3 regions of the Candidatus Pantoea soli genome follow, and region 1 is predicted to be linked to each of the others. Evidence: predicted binding sites of a transcription regulator. Region 1 holds the regulator's gene; each other region holds the start of a gene.

Region 1 (5,091 bases):
GCTGTTTGCTTATGAACACTATGCGATTCAGCCGGATATCATTACCACGGCCAAAGCACTCGGCGGCGGCTTCCCGGTCAGCGCGATGCTGACTACCGACGCCATTGCCGCCGTGATGGCGCCAGGCGTACACGGCACTACCTACGGCGGTAATCCGCTGGCCTGCGCCGTCGCCGAAACCGCACTGGATATCATTAACACGCCGGAGGTACTGAATGGCGTGGAGACGCGTCGGCAGCAGTTCGTGACGGCGCTGCAGGCAATAGACGCCGATTACGATATCTTCAGTGAGATCCGGGGCAAAGGGTTGCTGATCGGTGCTGTGCTGAAACCGCAGCATGCCAGCAAAGCGCGCGATATTCTGAACGCCGCTGCGGCTGCAGGCGTCATGGTGCTGACGGCCGGTACCGATGTTATCCGCTTTGCGCCTTCGCTGGTAATTGAACCCACCGATATTGCAGAGGGAATGGCGCGGTTTGCCCGCGCCATTCAGCAGGTGCTGGCCGCCTGATTAGCCTTTCGGGCGTATCGCACTCAGCCAGCGACCGTGATGCGGGCGCTGGCTCCACGCCAGAGACGAGATAGTATGCATCACGCTCAGGTGCTGCAGAATCCGCTTCACATGCTGTTCAACAATCGTCACCGGCCCGTCACTCAGGCTATCCGGTGCTTCCAGAATATTGGTGTCACTGCCCGGGCCGTCATAGGAAAGCCGCTGCTGACAGCGCTGCAGCGCGATCTCACAGGATTGCAGATAGCGCTCCGCCAGCGTCGGGGTCAGCATGGTATGCTCGCGCGCCAGAATCGTCATCGCATTGATGTGCTCAACAATGAACTGGCTGTGGGTCACCCACAGCCGCATATCTTTCAGATACTGCGCGTTAAAACCGGGTTCGCTGGAGGCCTGATTCAGGGAGTTGAACAGTGCGTTATGCGCTTGATTGACCTTGACCCGCTGTTCCGCCAGCTTTTGCGGTGACTGCTCCGGGCCCAGTAGCAGGCGCAGTGCCTCCTGAAAAGCCTCAAGCGCATCATGCGCGTTGCGGCGCAGCAGGCCGCTCTGCCACTGCGGCCACAGCCAGATCATTCCCGCAAAGGCAATCAGGCAGCCCATCAGCGTATCCATCATGCGCGGCAGCAGAAACTGCGCGCCGTTCAGCGACAGCAGCTGCAGCGAATACACCGCCGTGACGGTAAAGCCAATCATGGACCAGCCATAATATTTGCGCGTCACCAGATAGCTGATAAGCGTAATCACCAGCATAAACAGCAGGGCGATCGATTCCGGCACCGCCAGCCGCAGCGAGGCCGCGGCAATCAGCAGCCCGGCAAAGGTGCCCAGCGCACGGTGCTGAATACGCACCCGCGTGGCGCTGTAGCCATTCTGGCTGACGAACAGGATGGTCATCAGAATCCAGTAGGGTTTGGGAATGTTGAAGAACAGCGCCAGCGCGCTGCCAAACATCAGCATGACGGCAAAGCGCGCCGCCGTGCGCAGCGCTGAAGATTTCAGCGACAGATAGCTGCGCAGCGCCGGCAGCAGCGGCAGACGGCGCTGCCGGTCGGCCATCAGATCGCGGGTGTAGAGCGGCTTCTGCGTACGCAGCACGCGCGCGATGCGGCTGAAGTGATACAGGCAGAAATGTCCCACCGGGTTATCCGGATGCTGACGCGCAATCTTTTCCAGTGCGCTGAGCGGCTTCTCCATCTCAAAACGGCCGGTTAACTGATGGTAAAGGATGGCGTCGGCCAGCACGCGCAGGCGCGCCGAGATGATGCGGGCGTTCCAGCGAATCACCGCTTCAGCGTGGCTTTGCTCCACCAGTTTTTGCACCTCTTCCGGCTGGTGCAGGCTGACTGAAATGTGCTCCTGCAAATCCAGCGCCACCTGAAACGCACGCGTCAGGCGCTTATGGCTGTTATCGCGACTGGCTGACAGCATGTGCATCTGCTGATAACAGGTGGTGATGAGATCGACCGCTTTCTGCTGGCGCGCCAGCAGCGGCGGCAGCGCTTTTTCCGGATCGGTCAGCTGGGTCAGCAGCGTATATTTGGCATCGCAGTAATCCGCCAGTTCGTGATACAGCAGGCTGAGGGTTTCACGCATCGGCTGCTCTTTCCACAGCCAGAACCAGAACCAGTTAAACAGCCCGTACCACAGCGTGCCGCCAATGTAGAGCAGCGGTGGAACCCAAATCGGCATGCGGCCAATGAGGCTGAGCGTAAAGATGGCGGCAATCAGCGTGCCGGGAAGCAGACGGCCATGCAGCGGGCTGATTTCGCCGGTTACGCCAACCAGCAGCGGCAGCACCAGCAGGATCAGCGGCAGCGGCACGTTAAGCCCGGTAAGATACTGAATCAGAAAGCTGCCGGTAGCGAACAGCGCACCGCCGACAATCAGGCGCTTAAAGAAGCGCTTATGCGGGGTATCCAGCCCGGCGATGTTGCAGCAGGCCGGCACCAGAGAGAACAACAGCCCTTTTTGCAGGTCACCCGCCAGCCAGCCGAGCGCCACGGGCAGACACAGCACCAGCGTTTGCCGCAGCGCGTAGTTGACCTCAGGATGATAGATGATTCGACGCCACATCAGCTCATCGTAAATAAAAACGGCGCAATGTTGCCATTACGCCGTGGGTGAGAAGAAATCAGCGGGTGCCGTAGACGACGATAGTTTTACCGTGTGCGGAGATCAGGTTTTGATCTTCCAGCATTTTCAGGATACGGCCCACGGTTTCGCGTGAGCAGCCCACGATCTGACCAATTTCCTGACGGGTGATTTTAATTTGCATACCGTCCGGGTGGGTCATGGCATCGGGCTGTTTTGCCAGGTTGAGCAGCGTTTGCGCGATACGACCGGTGACGTCCAGGAAGGCAAGGTTGCCTACTTTTTCGGAAGTCACCTGCAGGCGACGCGCCATCTGCGCCGACAGGCGCATTAAAATATCCGGGTTTACCTGAATCAGCTGACGGAATTTTTTGTAGGAAATTTCAGCCACTTCGCAGGCAGTCTTCGCACGTACCCAGGCACTGCGCTCCTGGCCTTCTTCAAACAGGCCGAGCTCGCCGATGAAATCTCCCTGGTTGAGGTAGGAGAGAATCATCTCTTTGCCTTCTTCATCTTTAATCAGTACCGCGACGGAACCTTTCACGATGTAGTACAGCGTTTCCGCTTTCTCACCCTGATGGATGAGGGTGCTTTTGGATGGATATTTGTGAATATGGCAATGGGACAGGAACCATTCGAGTGTAGGGTCTGTTTGCGGTTTGCCGAGAACCATTCGCTATTATCCTCTGTTGTAATCGTGCCCAAAACACAGGGGGCAGTTTTCCCTGTCAGGCGGTGAAATCGTCAAGCGTTTCCCGTAAGGGAAAATTATTCGGGGTGGATTCGTAAGCGATGCTTTTGATTCGTCCCGCCTTCGTCTGTAATGACGAAAATATTTTCAGCTCTGTTTGTAGCACAGCTTTTGCAGGCTGTCTTGTGTTGTCTCGCTTCAGCGGCAGGGGCAGGCGTCCGGATTGCTGTTTGCCAGGTGAAAGCGTACTCTGGCGGCAAAACCGCCGCTTCAGGAGACAAAGATATGCAGGCACGAGTGAAATGGGTTGAGGGGTTAACCTTTCTCGGAGAATCCTCATCCGGACATCAGGTATTAATGGACGGGAATTCCGGCGACAAAGCACCCAGCCCGATGGAGATGGTGCTGATGGCCGCCGGCGGCTGCAGCGCGATTGACGTGGTGTCAATCCTGCAGAAAGGGCGTAACGACGTGGCGGACTGCGAGGTGAAACTCACCTCGGAACGGCGCGAAGAAGCGCCACGCATTTTTACACACATTAACCTGCATTTTATCGTCAGCGGTCATGCGCTGAGCGATAAGGCAGTGGCACGCGCAGTGGATCTCTCGGCTGAGAAGTACTGCTCGGTGGCGATCATGCTGGGTAAAGGCGTGGAAATCACCCACAGTTATGAAGTGAAGGCGTTGTAAGCCAGCGGCCGCGGTGCGATGCCCGACGCGCAATACGTCACCCTGCGTCAGGCATCGCCACCCCGGCGGTCATTCAATGCGTTTACCCTCAATCAGCCGCTGCACCAGCGGCGTCATGATCAGTTCCATCGCCAGCCCCATCTTGCCGCCCGGTACCACCAGCGTATTCATATGGGAAATGAACGATCCCTGAATCATCGCCAGCAGATAAGGAAAGGCAATGCCTTCCAGCCCGCGAAAATGGATCACCACAAAGCTCTCATCCAGCGAGGGGATCTCGCGCGCGGCAAACGGATTGGAGGTATCCACGGTGGGCACGCGCTGGAAGTTAAGGTGGGTGCGCGAGAACTGCGGCGTGATGTAGTTGATGTAATCCTCCATGGATCGCACCACCGAATCCATGACCGCTTCGCGTGAATGGCCACGTTCACTGGTATCGCGCACCAGCTTCTGAATCCACTCAAGGTTAACGATGGGTACTACGCCGACCAGCAGATCGACATGCTCGGCGACGTTATTCTGCTGCGTGACGACGCCGCCGTGCAGCCCTTCATAAAACAGCACGTCGGTGTTTTCCGGCAGCGGCTGCCACGGCGTGAAGGTGCCCGGCACCTGATTCCACGGCACCGCCTCGTCATAGGTATGCAGATACTTGCGCGACTGACCGTGACCGTTCTGACCGTAGTCCCGGAAGGTCTGCTCCAGCAGCGCAAAGTCATTGGCCTCCGGGCCGAAGTAGCTGATATGACGCCCGAGATCGCGCGCTTTGCGGATCGCCATATCCATTTCCGGACGGGTATAGCGATGGAAGCTGTCACCTTCGACTTCGGCGGCGTGCAGATCCAGCTGCTGGAAAATCTTACGGAAGGCGAGGCTGGTGGTGGTGGTACCGGCTCCGCTGGAACCGGTGACGGCAATGATTGGATGCCTGGCTGACATAACAGTGCTCCCTGTGAAGTCCGGCGATGAGCATTGTTACCACGAATTCCCGCGCGGCGCATCAGCCGCGAAATTCGCGCCGCGGCATAATATTGACCGACTCATGCAGTTCCGACCACACCAGCACCACCTCGCCCTGTTCCAGCTGCCGGCGCACATCAGCCAC
Region 2 (5,091 bases), 510 kb from region 1:
GCTCCAGCGAAGGCGCTGGCGCATCCTCGCTTTTGCCGCGGCGGTAGAAAATCAGCCCGTTAAGGTAATAACCCATCAGCACGTCGGGCAGTTTACGGAACCCCGCTTCATCCTCTTTTTTCAGCCACGCCTGCACATCTTCCAGCGGCACCTCGCTTCCCGCCAGGGCAAAAATCTCCACCACTTTGCTGTCGCTTAAATCCAGCATATAGCGCACGCTGCGCAGAACATCGTTATTGGTCATGGTGAAACTCTCCGGGTCGCGAATTAAGGCGGCGCATTATAGTGCAGGCCGGGCAGGGATAACAGCACGGACGACCGGGGTCGCCCGCGGTATCAGGATGACAGCGGCTGCAGCGAGCCGGGGCGTGAGGCATCACGCACGTAGGGCAGATGCTCACAGGCATGCTGACGGGCAAAACGCACAAAGGCTTCCATCACCGGCTGTCGCTGTTCGCCGTCGCGCACGGCGGCATACAGGCGGCTCCATAAGCCCTCGCCCAGCGTCCGCGTCACCACCAGTCCCTGATGCTCAAAACTCTCCACCACCCAGTGTGGCAGCGCGGCGATGCCCATGCGCGCTGACACCATCTGAATCAGCAGCAGGGTGTTATCCACGCTTTTCAGCGCCGGGCTGATGCCCGCCGGTTGCAGGAAATGACGCCACACATCCAGACGCTGCCGCTGCACCGGATAGATCATTAACACCTCATCCGCCAAATCTTCCGGGGTGATATGCGTCTGCTGCGCGAGCGGATGATCCGGTGCCAGCACCAGCCGCACTTCAAAATCAAACATAGGCGAGTAAAACAGGCCGCTGCGCGGCAGAATGTCGGAGGTCAGGACCACATCCAGCTCGCCCTGCTGCAGCGCGGGCTGAGGATCAAAGGTCACGCCGGATTTAAAGTCCATCACCACCTGTGGCCAGCTCTGGCGGAAATTGTTCAGCGCCGGCGTCAGCCACTGAATACAGCTGTGGCACTCAATGGCGATGCGCAGCGTGGTCTGATGCGGCTCGTGGCAGGCCTGCAGCGCCTGCTGAATCTGCGGCAGAATCTGCTCAGCCAGCTGCAGCAAAATCTCTCCCTGCGGCGTGAAGCGTAACGGCTGACTCTTACGCACGAACAGCCGGAAACCAAGCCGCTGCTCCAGATCGCTGAACTGGTGAGACAGCGCCGATTGCGTCTGATGAAGCTGGGCGGCGGCGGCGGCTAATGAGCCGGTGTTCCGTAACGCCTGCAGCGTTCGCAGGTGTTTGAGTTCGATCATGAGCGTCCTTCACATCGGGAGTAAACAAATTGCGCCTGAGTGGCATACAGTACCTGCAGAATATAGATGTGTAAACATCTGGACGGCTAAACATCTCATGCAGGCAGGCGGCGGGGATAAATGCAGGGTGCAGCAGAGAGTGAAACGGGCGCGGCTGGCACCGCGTCCGGCACCGCGACGTGAGCGGAACCTGCGCGGCGTGCCGGACGCCGCCACGCCGGACAGCTCAGGGCGCACGGGCGCCCTGTGGCTTAGCGGTCGTCAGCCACCACACCGTTCTGCTTAAACCACGCCAGCATGCGCTGCCAGCCATCCCGCGCTGATTCAGCGTGGTAACCCGGACGATAATCGGCATTAAAGGCGTGACCCGCTTCCGGATAAACCACGATCTCCGCTTTGGCATTGGCGGCATGCAGCGCCTGGCGCATCTTATCGATACTCTCCAGCGGAATGCTGTCATCCTGCCCGCCATATAATCCCAGCACCGGTGCGTTGAGATCGGTGGCGACATCGATGGGGTGTTTTTGCTGCTTCAGGGTCTTTTCCCCTTCCAGCCGACCATACCAGGCTACCGCGGCGCGCACCTGCGGATTGTGCGCAGCAAACAGCCAGCTGATACGGCCGCCCCAGCAAAAGCCGGTAATGCCAAGACGACGCATATCGCCGCCGTGACGCGCTGCCCAGTTGGCAACGTGATCAAGATCGGACAGCACCTGCGAATCCGGCACCTTGCTGACCAGCTCTTTAAACAGCGTCGGAATATCGTGATAGTCGCTGGGGTCGCCTTCGCGGAAATAGAGTTCCGGCGCCACCGCCAGATAACCCTCAAGCGCCAGACGGCGACAGATATCGCGGATGTGCTCGTGAACGCCAAAAATTTCCTGCACCACCAGCACGACGGGCAACGTGCCTTCAAAAGTTTTTGGCCGGGCGTACCAGGCAGGCAGGTTTTCGCCCTGGCTGGGCACCGAGGTTTCGCCGGCATGAATCTCTTCACTGTGTGTGATAATGGTACTGCCGGCGGTAGGCTGAACTGCCGGTGCAAAGCCGTCAGTTGCCGGATTTTGTGGCATAGTGTCTTCGGTTTTCATTGTTCTCTCCATGCTGACAGGTGCGCAATCACGTAACTATAGCCTGGCCGCACGGCAAGGCTGATGCAGGGTACAGCGGGCAGGATCACAGGAGCCGCTTCTCTATTAACACTGCCCGCGCTGACGACACAGCACTGCTTGTAGCAATCCCGGTGAGCAGAGTTGTTTTGTGTGATTTGGATCTCATTTAGATTTAGCTTTAATGTAAGTTTCATTATTGATAGTGAAACCAGTCACATATTTATGCGGGCGGCTGACGTAAAGTGGCGCGCTTATCCCTTTTATTATCCAGGAGTCTGTTATGGCCCAGTCTGACGTTTTCCACCTTGGCATCACCAAAGCCGATCTGAAAGGAGCCACGCTGGCGATTGTTCCTGGTGATCCGGAGCGCGTAAAAAAGATCGCCGCACTGATGGATAACCCGCAGCATCTGGCTTCCCATCGTGAATTCACCACCTGGCTGGCGGAGATTGAAGGTAAACCGGTAGTGGTGTGCTCAACCGGTATCGGTGGCCCGTCAACCTCGATTGCGGTCGAAGAGCTGGCACAGCTTGGCGTTCGCACCTTCCTGCGCGTGGGCACGACCGGTGCGATTCAGCCGCACATTAACGTGGGCGACGTGCTGGTAACGACCGCCTCCGTGCGTCTTGATGGCGCCAGCCTGCACTTTGCCCCGATGGAATTCCCGGCCGTCGCCGATTTCGCCTGTACCACAGCGCTGGTCGCGGCAGCAGAGGCATGTGGTGCCACGACGCACATTGGCATTACTGCGTCTTCCGACACCTTTTACCCGGGGCAGGAACGTTACGACACCTTCTCCGGCCGCGTGGTCAGCCGTTTCCAGGGCTCGATGAAAGAGTGGCAGGCGATGGGCGTGCTCAACTATGAAATGGAATCCGCTACACTGTTAACCATGTGCGCCAGTCAGGGACTGCGTGCCGGCATGGTGGCGGGCGTCATCGTGAATCGCACGCAGAAAGAGATCCCGGATGCGGCCACCATGAAGCAGACCGAAAGCGATGCGGTGAAGATTGTGGTCGACGCCGCACGTCGCTTGCTGTAGTGCGTCAGTCAGGGAATGAAATCGAGACCAGACTTATAGGGCGCTCCGTAATTGCCTGATTAGAATGCGCGCAATTTCCGCTAATCTGAGAAATTTCTTATGCGCAAAACGGTTTCTGTCCCACGTCCGGCTTTTCATCCTAACCCCGCAGCGGCGCAGGCGCGCATGGAAAGCGCCGCCGCGCGGTTTCGCCAGGCCATGGCGGCCGCTGATTATCTGCAGGCCCGCCAGTGCTGCGAAGAAGTGCTGCGGTTTATGCCGCATCAGATGCAGGTGCTGAGTGATTACGCGCTGACGCTGATGCGTACCGGCGAGCATAAAAAATCCTATAAAATCTACCAGAAGATTTATCAGTCACCGGCGGCGCAGCGCGCGCAGGCTTCAGAAACCTGGCTGGATGGCCTGACGGAAGTGTGTGGCTGGCTGGGTAAGCATGACGAAGTGGCGCGTTACGGCCTGGAATCCCTGACGCTTGCTGACGCCAGGTTCAGCAGCGGGCCGAAAGCGCCGCTGCCTGCGACCGCTCCGCCAGCGATAAATCGTGATAATCCCACTGAAAATGTGATTGCCTTCAGCCTGTATGGCGGCCAGCCGCGCTACTGCGAAACGCTGATAAAAAACGTCGAAGTGGCGCGGGAACTCTATCCCGACTGGGTATGCCGTATCTATCTCGACGACAGCGTGCCGGCGCATGTGCGGCAGCGGCTGGCGCAACCCAACAGCCAGCTGGTGGATATGTCACATGAAAAAACCCTTTTCCCGACGCTGTGGCGTTTTCTGGTTATCGACGATCCGACGGTAAAACGTTTTATCGTGCGCGATGCTGACTCGCTGCTCTCCGAGCGGGAGGTTGCAGCGGTGCAAGCCTGGCTGGCTTCGCCTTACTGGTTCCACCATATGCGTGACTACTTCTCGCATACCGAACTGCTGCTGGCCGGCATGTGGGGTGGGTGCCACGGCGTGTTTCACAATGCAGAGCAGCAGATGCGTCATTTCATCGCGCAGTATCAGGGCAGCGAACGTTTCACCGATCAGTACTTTCTCAAAGTGGCGCTGTGGCCAACGGTGCGTGAAAGCGTGCTGAACCACGATGAGCTCTTTCACTTCCATCATGCTCAGCCGTGGCCTGCGCATCCGCCGATTCGCTGGCAGACCGACAGCTTTCACGTGGGCAGCAATGCCGGTTTCGCCAGCATGGCCGGTAAAGTGGCAAACAGCGTCAGTGGCCAGCAGCAGGTGGAAATTACCTATGGCGGCAACAGCTGGTGCTATCCCGCGAAGGTTCATAACACGGGCGAATGGACGCTGGCGATGCCGTTCTTTCTGATTGATGCGTGGAAAGCGGGCGAGCTGACGGTGCGCGCGCTGTAGCGCTGCCGGTGAAATGCCCCGCCTGTATGATTGTTCTGGACATTCATACAGTGGGATTTTACCTTCTTCCCCAGCGAGACGATCCGCGGGGGAATTATGGATCAGCAACTTATCATTAGCGGCGCGCTGGCGCTGGCCGGTATCGGCATTGGCTGGATTATTGCCCAGCTGCGGGCGGGCCATCAGCTTGCCAGTTTTACGACCGAGCGCAGACTGCTGGAAGAGGCGCTGCAGCGTCAGCAGCAGCAGTCTGCGCAACTGCAGCAGCAGCTTCAGCAGCGCGAGCATGAGCTGCGC
Region 3 (5,091 bases), 1.4 Mb from region 1:
GTCACGCGCCGGCGTCACCGGGGCGGAAAACCGCGCCAGCCTGCCGCTTCAGCATCTGATTGAGAAGCTGCGCGACTACCAGGCCGCGCCGCCGCTGCAGGGCTTCGGCATTTCGGAACCCGGCCAGGTAAAAGAAGCGATTGCCGCCGGGGCCGCCGGGACGATCTCCGGTTCAGCCATCGTAAAAATCATCGAGCGCAACCAGAGCGATCCGGCAGCGCTGCTGCAGGCGCTGCAGGCGTTTGTCAGCAGCCTGAAAGCGGCGACCCGCTAAGCGGCACGCCCGGTCTTGTCCGCGGATAAGGCCGGGTTTCTCTCTGTGCGCCAGCCTGAAACCCCTTCCCCTGACTTTTTCATTGCGTCTGAGTTGCCTAATAGTCAACCTCAGCCCACACTTAATTGCACCGTCTCGTTACGGGGTAAAACCATCTAAGACAGGGAGATAACCAATGAAATTGTTCAAAGTCGTTGCGGGATTTTTAGTGGCTGCTGTGATGGCGCTGACGCTCAGTGCCTGTGCTCCTACCGCTACCCATGAAGGTACCGGCGGGTATATCGACGATACGGTAATTACCACCAAAGTCAAAGCGAAACTGCTGGATGATCAGGCGCTGAAATCAACCGAGATCAACGTCGAAACCTTTAAAGGTAAGGTTCAGCTGAGTGGCTTTGTCAGCTCGCCGCAGATGGCTAATCGCGCCGTGGCCGTGACGCGCACCGTGGCCGGTGTGAAATCGGTCGTCAACAATATGCAGATCAAATAATCCTGCGGGCGGCTTTCGGGCCGCCCGTTTTTCTCTGTTGGCTCAGAAACGATAGCCAACACCAAAGAAGAACACCCAGGGATCGATGCGCGTATCAATGTTCTTTTGCACGCCGCCTGCCTTAAACTTCACTTCCGTATCAATATCCATGTACCACAGCGACGCGTTCAGCATCCAGTCGCGGTTAATCTGATAATCCAGACCGACCTGGCCGGCAGCGCCCCACGAATCTTTGACGCTGAGATCGCTCAGCCCGGCATCCCGGCCGGTCTGATTGAATTTGGCATCATAGAAGATGGTGTAGTTGATACCGACCCCCACATACGGCCGCACCGCGCTGTTGCTGTCCAGAAAGTAGTATTGCGCCATCAGCGTGGGTGGCAGCTGGCGTACGGTGGCCAGATTACCGGTCGGGCCAAGCCCGACTTTATGGCGGAATGGCGTGGCCGCCAGCAGTTCAACACCCAGATGATCGGTTGCCATCCAGGTCAGCGTCAGACCCAGCTGGGTATCATTGCTGACGCTAAATCCGCCCATTCCCATCACATTGTCAGAGCCTTCAGTGGGCCGCACGGTGGCGCTCCCGGCGCGGACAAACACATCGCCTGCCTGATGGGCCAGCGCCAGTTGGGGAAGCGCCAGCGACATCAGCAGCGCACAGGTTCTCAGTTTCATTATCACTCCTTTGCCAGAACAGGGTATCAGGGCTTTTCGCGGCACCATGTGTACCCTTTTTCCGGCAAAAGATCATCTGCATCAGTTCCGGTTAAGTAGTTAAAAAACAATGATTTGATTCAGATCAATTTTGCCTTTACACGCAGACATAAAATTCCTGTTGCTGAAAGTTCACGGCGAAATTATGTTGCTCTTTCCCTTTGTGATTTTGGTTCGATGCCTCAGGAGTGGCGGGCGATCAGATGAGCGATTCACTTAACCCTTGTATGACCTGCGGCGCCTGCTGCGCCCATTTCCGCGTTTCTTTTTACTGGGCTGAAGCCGATGATGCCGGCGGCGTCGTGCCGGTTGAACTTACCGAGCCCCTGAGCCTGTTAATGCGCAATATGCGCGGCACCAACGACCGCCCCCCGCGCTGCATTGCGCTCCAGGGCGAGCCGGGCAGCTGCGTCTCGTGCGGGATATATTCACAGCTCCCGTCACCCTGCCGCGAATTTGCCATGTCGGGCGAAAATGGCGTGTGGAATGAAGCCTGCGATCGGGCGCGGGCGCGCTACGGCCTGCCTGCGCTTTTTCACCCTTCTTTACCTGATATGACAGAAAGTTATGGCATTGCAGGTGCCAGCCAGCCAGCAGAACATGTACAATCGCCGGGTTAATTAACCCGGTTCCTTCAAGGAGTGTACATGTCTATCACGGCAAGCTCGTTATACCGTGACACAGGAAATTTTCTGCGCCATCAGCTGGTCACCATTGTGCTGATGGCGCTGCTGACCTCGTTTATTACCGTTATTGTTGGCCATGCCTTAACGCCAGGTGAGGATCAGCTTTCGCTGCTGAGCCAGACCGATGACAGCGCCTCATCGCTGTTTGAACTGGTGCAGAACATGTCACCGGATCAGCAGCGCATTCTGCTGCGCGCGTCCGCTGCCGGTACGTTCGCTGCGCTGATCGGCAATACGCTGCTGCTCGGCGGTATGCTGTGCCTGATCCCGATGGTCTCCAGTGGCCAGCGCGTCAGCGCCCTGCGGGCCATCGGCGCCTCTGCCCCGCTGCTGCCGAAACTGCTGTTGCAGACCTTCCTGATTACACTGCTGGTCCAGCTGGGCTTTATGGTGCTGATGGTGCCTGGCGTGCTGCTGGCCATACTGCTGTCGCTGGCGCCGGTGATGCTGGTGAGCGAAAAACAGGGCGTCATCGGTGCCATGCGCGCCAGTATGCGTCTGGCCTGGAAAAACATTAAGGTGATCGCGCCGGCAATTGTGCTGTGGTTACTGGCGAAGATTGTGCTGATGTTTTTCTTCTCCTCACTGACGGTGCTGCCGGCCAACGTGGCGTCTGTGGTGCTGAATGCGCTGGGTAATCTGGTTTCTGCCATTCTGATTATTTATTTGTACCGGCTCTATATGCTGTTACGTTAAGCGTTGCGGCGCTCAGCTGAGCGCCTTAACTGAATGCTTTTGTTCTGACTGGAAACGCTATGAAGCAGTTACTCGATTTTCTTCCCCTGGTGGTGTTCTTCATCTTCTACAAGCTCTATGACATTTTTGTCGCGTCAGGTGCGCTGGTGATTGCTACCGGTATCGCGCTGGTGATCAGCTGGGTGCTGTACCGCAAACTGGAGAAAATGACCCTGTTCACCTTTGTGCTGGTGGCGGTGTTCGGCACGCTGACCTATGTCTTCCACAACGATGAATTCATCAAATGGAAAGTCACCGTCATCTACTCACTGTTCGCGCTGGCGCTGCTGTACAGCCAGTGGTTTATGAAGCAGCCGCTGATCCAGACCATGCTGGGCAAAGAGCTGCAGCTGCCAAGGACGGTCTGGCGCAGGCTGAATATCGCCTGGGCGCTCTTCTTCCTCGCCTGCGGCCTGGCAAATATCTACGTCGCGTTTTGGTTATCGCAGGAATTTTGGGTTAATTTTAAAGTGTTCGGTCTGACTGGCCTCACCCTGCTGTTTACCCTGTTAAGCGGTGTTTATATCTGGCGACAGATGCCGCAGCAGGAACAAAAATAATATCCCGCTGCCCGGTGCTGACCGGGCTTCTCTTCACCTGCAGAAGAACTGAGCAATGGACGAAAAACATAAGTTGCCGCAAGGCGAAATGGTGTCGCGTACCCTGGCGATGCCGGCCGATACCAATGCCAATGGCGATATTTTTGGCGGCTGGCTGATGTCACAGATGGACATGGGCGGTGCCATTATGGCGAAAGAGATCGCTGAAGGCCGCGTCGTCACCGTCCGCGTTGACGGCATGAGCTTTCTCAAACCGGTAGCGGTTGGCGACGTGGTGAGCTGTTACGCCCGCTGCATCCGCACCGGCAATAGCTCTATGACCATCAATGTGGAGGTGTGGATTAAGAAAGTCTCATCCGAGCCGATCGGTCAGACCTACTGCGCCACCGAGGCGGTCTTTGTCTATGTCGCCGTAGATAACGCCGGGAAATCCCGTCCGCTGCCGCCGGGTAAAGCTAACCTCAGCGACTGACCGGCAAAAAAAAGCGGTCATTACGCTGACCGCTTGTGTCGTTTATTCGAGGTTGGCCCCGCCGTTGATGCGGAACACAATGTTCATGGTCAGTCCCGTGCCCGGCCGGCCTGGCTGATAGCGCCACTTTTTCATCGCCGTTTTCACTTCGCGTTCAAACATGTTGCGCGGCTCAGCTGAGATGATGTCGATATTATCCACGCGGCCCTCGCTGTCCACGTCAAACTTCACGCGCACCCGCCCTTCCACACGCAGCGCAAACGCGCGTGCCGGATAAGCAGGCTTGCTGACGCTCATGGCTTTCGGCCCGCTGGAAACCGCGGGAGCTGGCGTCGGGTTCGCTTTCGGTGCCGTCGCTGGCCGCGTCTGCGTGGCTGGCGCATCCTGTTTAAACGGATTATCCGGCGCGCGGGTCTTTGCCTGCGGTTTCGGTTCGGTTTTCTTTACGACCTTTTTCTCAACCTTCTTCCCGGCTTTCTTCTCAACCTTTTTCTCTGCCTGAGGTTTGGGTCGGGGTTCAGGTTTCGGCATGGGCACCGCTTTTGCGACCGGCGGTTCAGGCGCTGGTTCAGGCTCTGGTTCTGGTTGCGGCACCGGTTCTGCTACCGCTGGCGCAGCAGCGGCCGGGGCCGGTTCTGGCTGCACTTCCGGCGCCACCAGGCTGATGCTGATCGGCTGTGAGGCTTTAGGCACCTCAATGGTCTGATGAAGCGAGGCATAGAGGATGCCCGCGATGACCGAAGCGTGAAGCACCACGGAAACAACGACCGCAATGGGGGTACGTGCTGGAAAAGGTGAAGTCAACGTCGTCATATCAGTCTTGTTCATTGAGTGAGGCACAGATTTTAAATGCAAATAGCAATCAGTTTCAATAACTCATGCTGTTGCCTGGCGCAGAAAGGGCATTTTTAACCGCGCCTGCGCTGTATGACGCTGAGATTATCTTTCGTTTGCACTCTGATTACCGATCACTTAACGTGTCTCGCAAATTCGGCCAGTCTAACGGGAGTATCCCATCGTGCTTTACCTCATTTATGCGGAAGATACCGCAGATTCACTGGAAAAACGCAACGCCGTACGTCCCGCTCACCTCGCCCGTCTGCAGCTGCTGCAGGATGAAGGTCGCCTGATTGTGGCCGGACCGCTGCCTGCGGTTGACA

What was found. Region 1 encodes CRP, which controls carbon source genes, mostly activating them, when cyclic AMP is high. Its sites were predicted from a motif close to ATGTGANNNNNNTCACAT; they were not measured.
Region 2: a site for CRP is predicted at 2,530-2,547, ahead of udp (uridine phosphorylase). Genes of this name have one in related genera too.
Region 3: a site for CRP is predicted at 1,552-1,569, ahead of ompW (outer membrane protein OmpW). Genes of this name have one in related genera too.

Annotation. Positions count from the first base shown of each region.
Region 1 covers NZ_CP032702.1:3,423,600-3,428,690, reverse strand. The annotation lists gene argD (bifunctional acetylornithine/succinyldiaminopimelate transaminase) at 1-511, shown strand, start outside; gene D8B20_RS15930 (YccS/YhfK family putative transporter) at 512-2,587, opposite strand; gene crp (cAMP-activated global transcriptional regulator CRP) at 2,646-3,278, opposite strand; gene D8B20_RS15920 (OsmC family protein) at 3,582-3,986, shown strand; gene D8B20_RS15915 (phosphoribulokinase) at 4,056-4,925, opposite strand; gene D8B20_RS15910 (YheU family protein) at 4,987-5,091, opposite strand, start outside.
Region 2 covers NZ_CP032702.1:174,968-180,058, forward strand. The annotation lists gene D8B20_RS00765 (YehS family protein) at 1-244, opposite strand, end outside; gene metR (HTH-type transcriptional regulator MetR) at 337-1,269, opposite strand; gene D8B20_RS00775 (dienelactone hydrolase family protein) at 1,521-2,360, opposite strand; gene udp (uridine phosphorylase) at 2,662-3,423, shown strand; gene D8B20_RS00785 (tetratricopeptide repeat protein) at 3,523-4,794, shown strand; gene rmuC (DNA recombination protein RmuC) at 4,891-5,091, shown strand, end outside.
Region 3 covers NZ_CP032702.1:1,989,144-1,994,234, forward strand. The annotation lists gene trpA (tryptophan synthase subunit alpha) at 1-274, shown strand, start outside; gene D8B20_RS09210 (BON domain-containing protein) at 450-764, shown strand; gene ompW (outer membrane protein OmpW) at 807-1,439, opposite strand; gene D8B20_RS09220 (YkgJ family cysteine cluster protein) at 1,682-2,098, shown strand; gene D8B20_RS09225 (YciC family protein) at 2,126-2,860, shown strand; gene D8B20_RS09230 (septation protein A) at 2,920-3,459, shown strand; gene yciA (acyl-CoA thioester hydrolase YciA) at 3,515-3,931, shown strand; gene tonB (TonB system transport protein TonB) at 3,974-4,744, opposite strand; gene D8B20_RS09245 (YciI family protein) at 4,950-5,091, shown strand, end outside.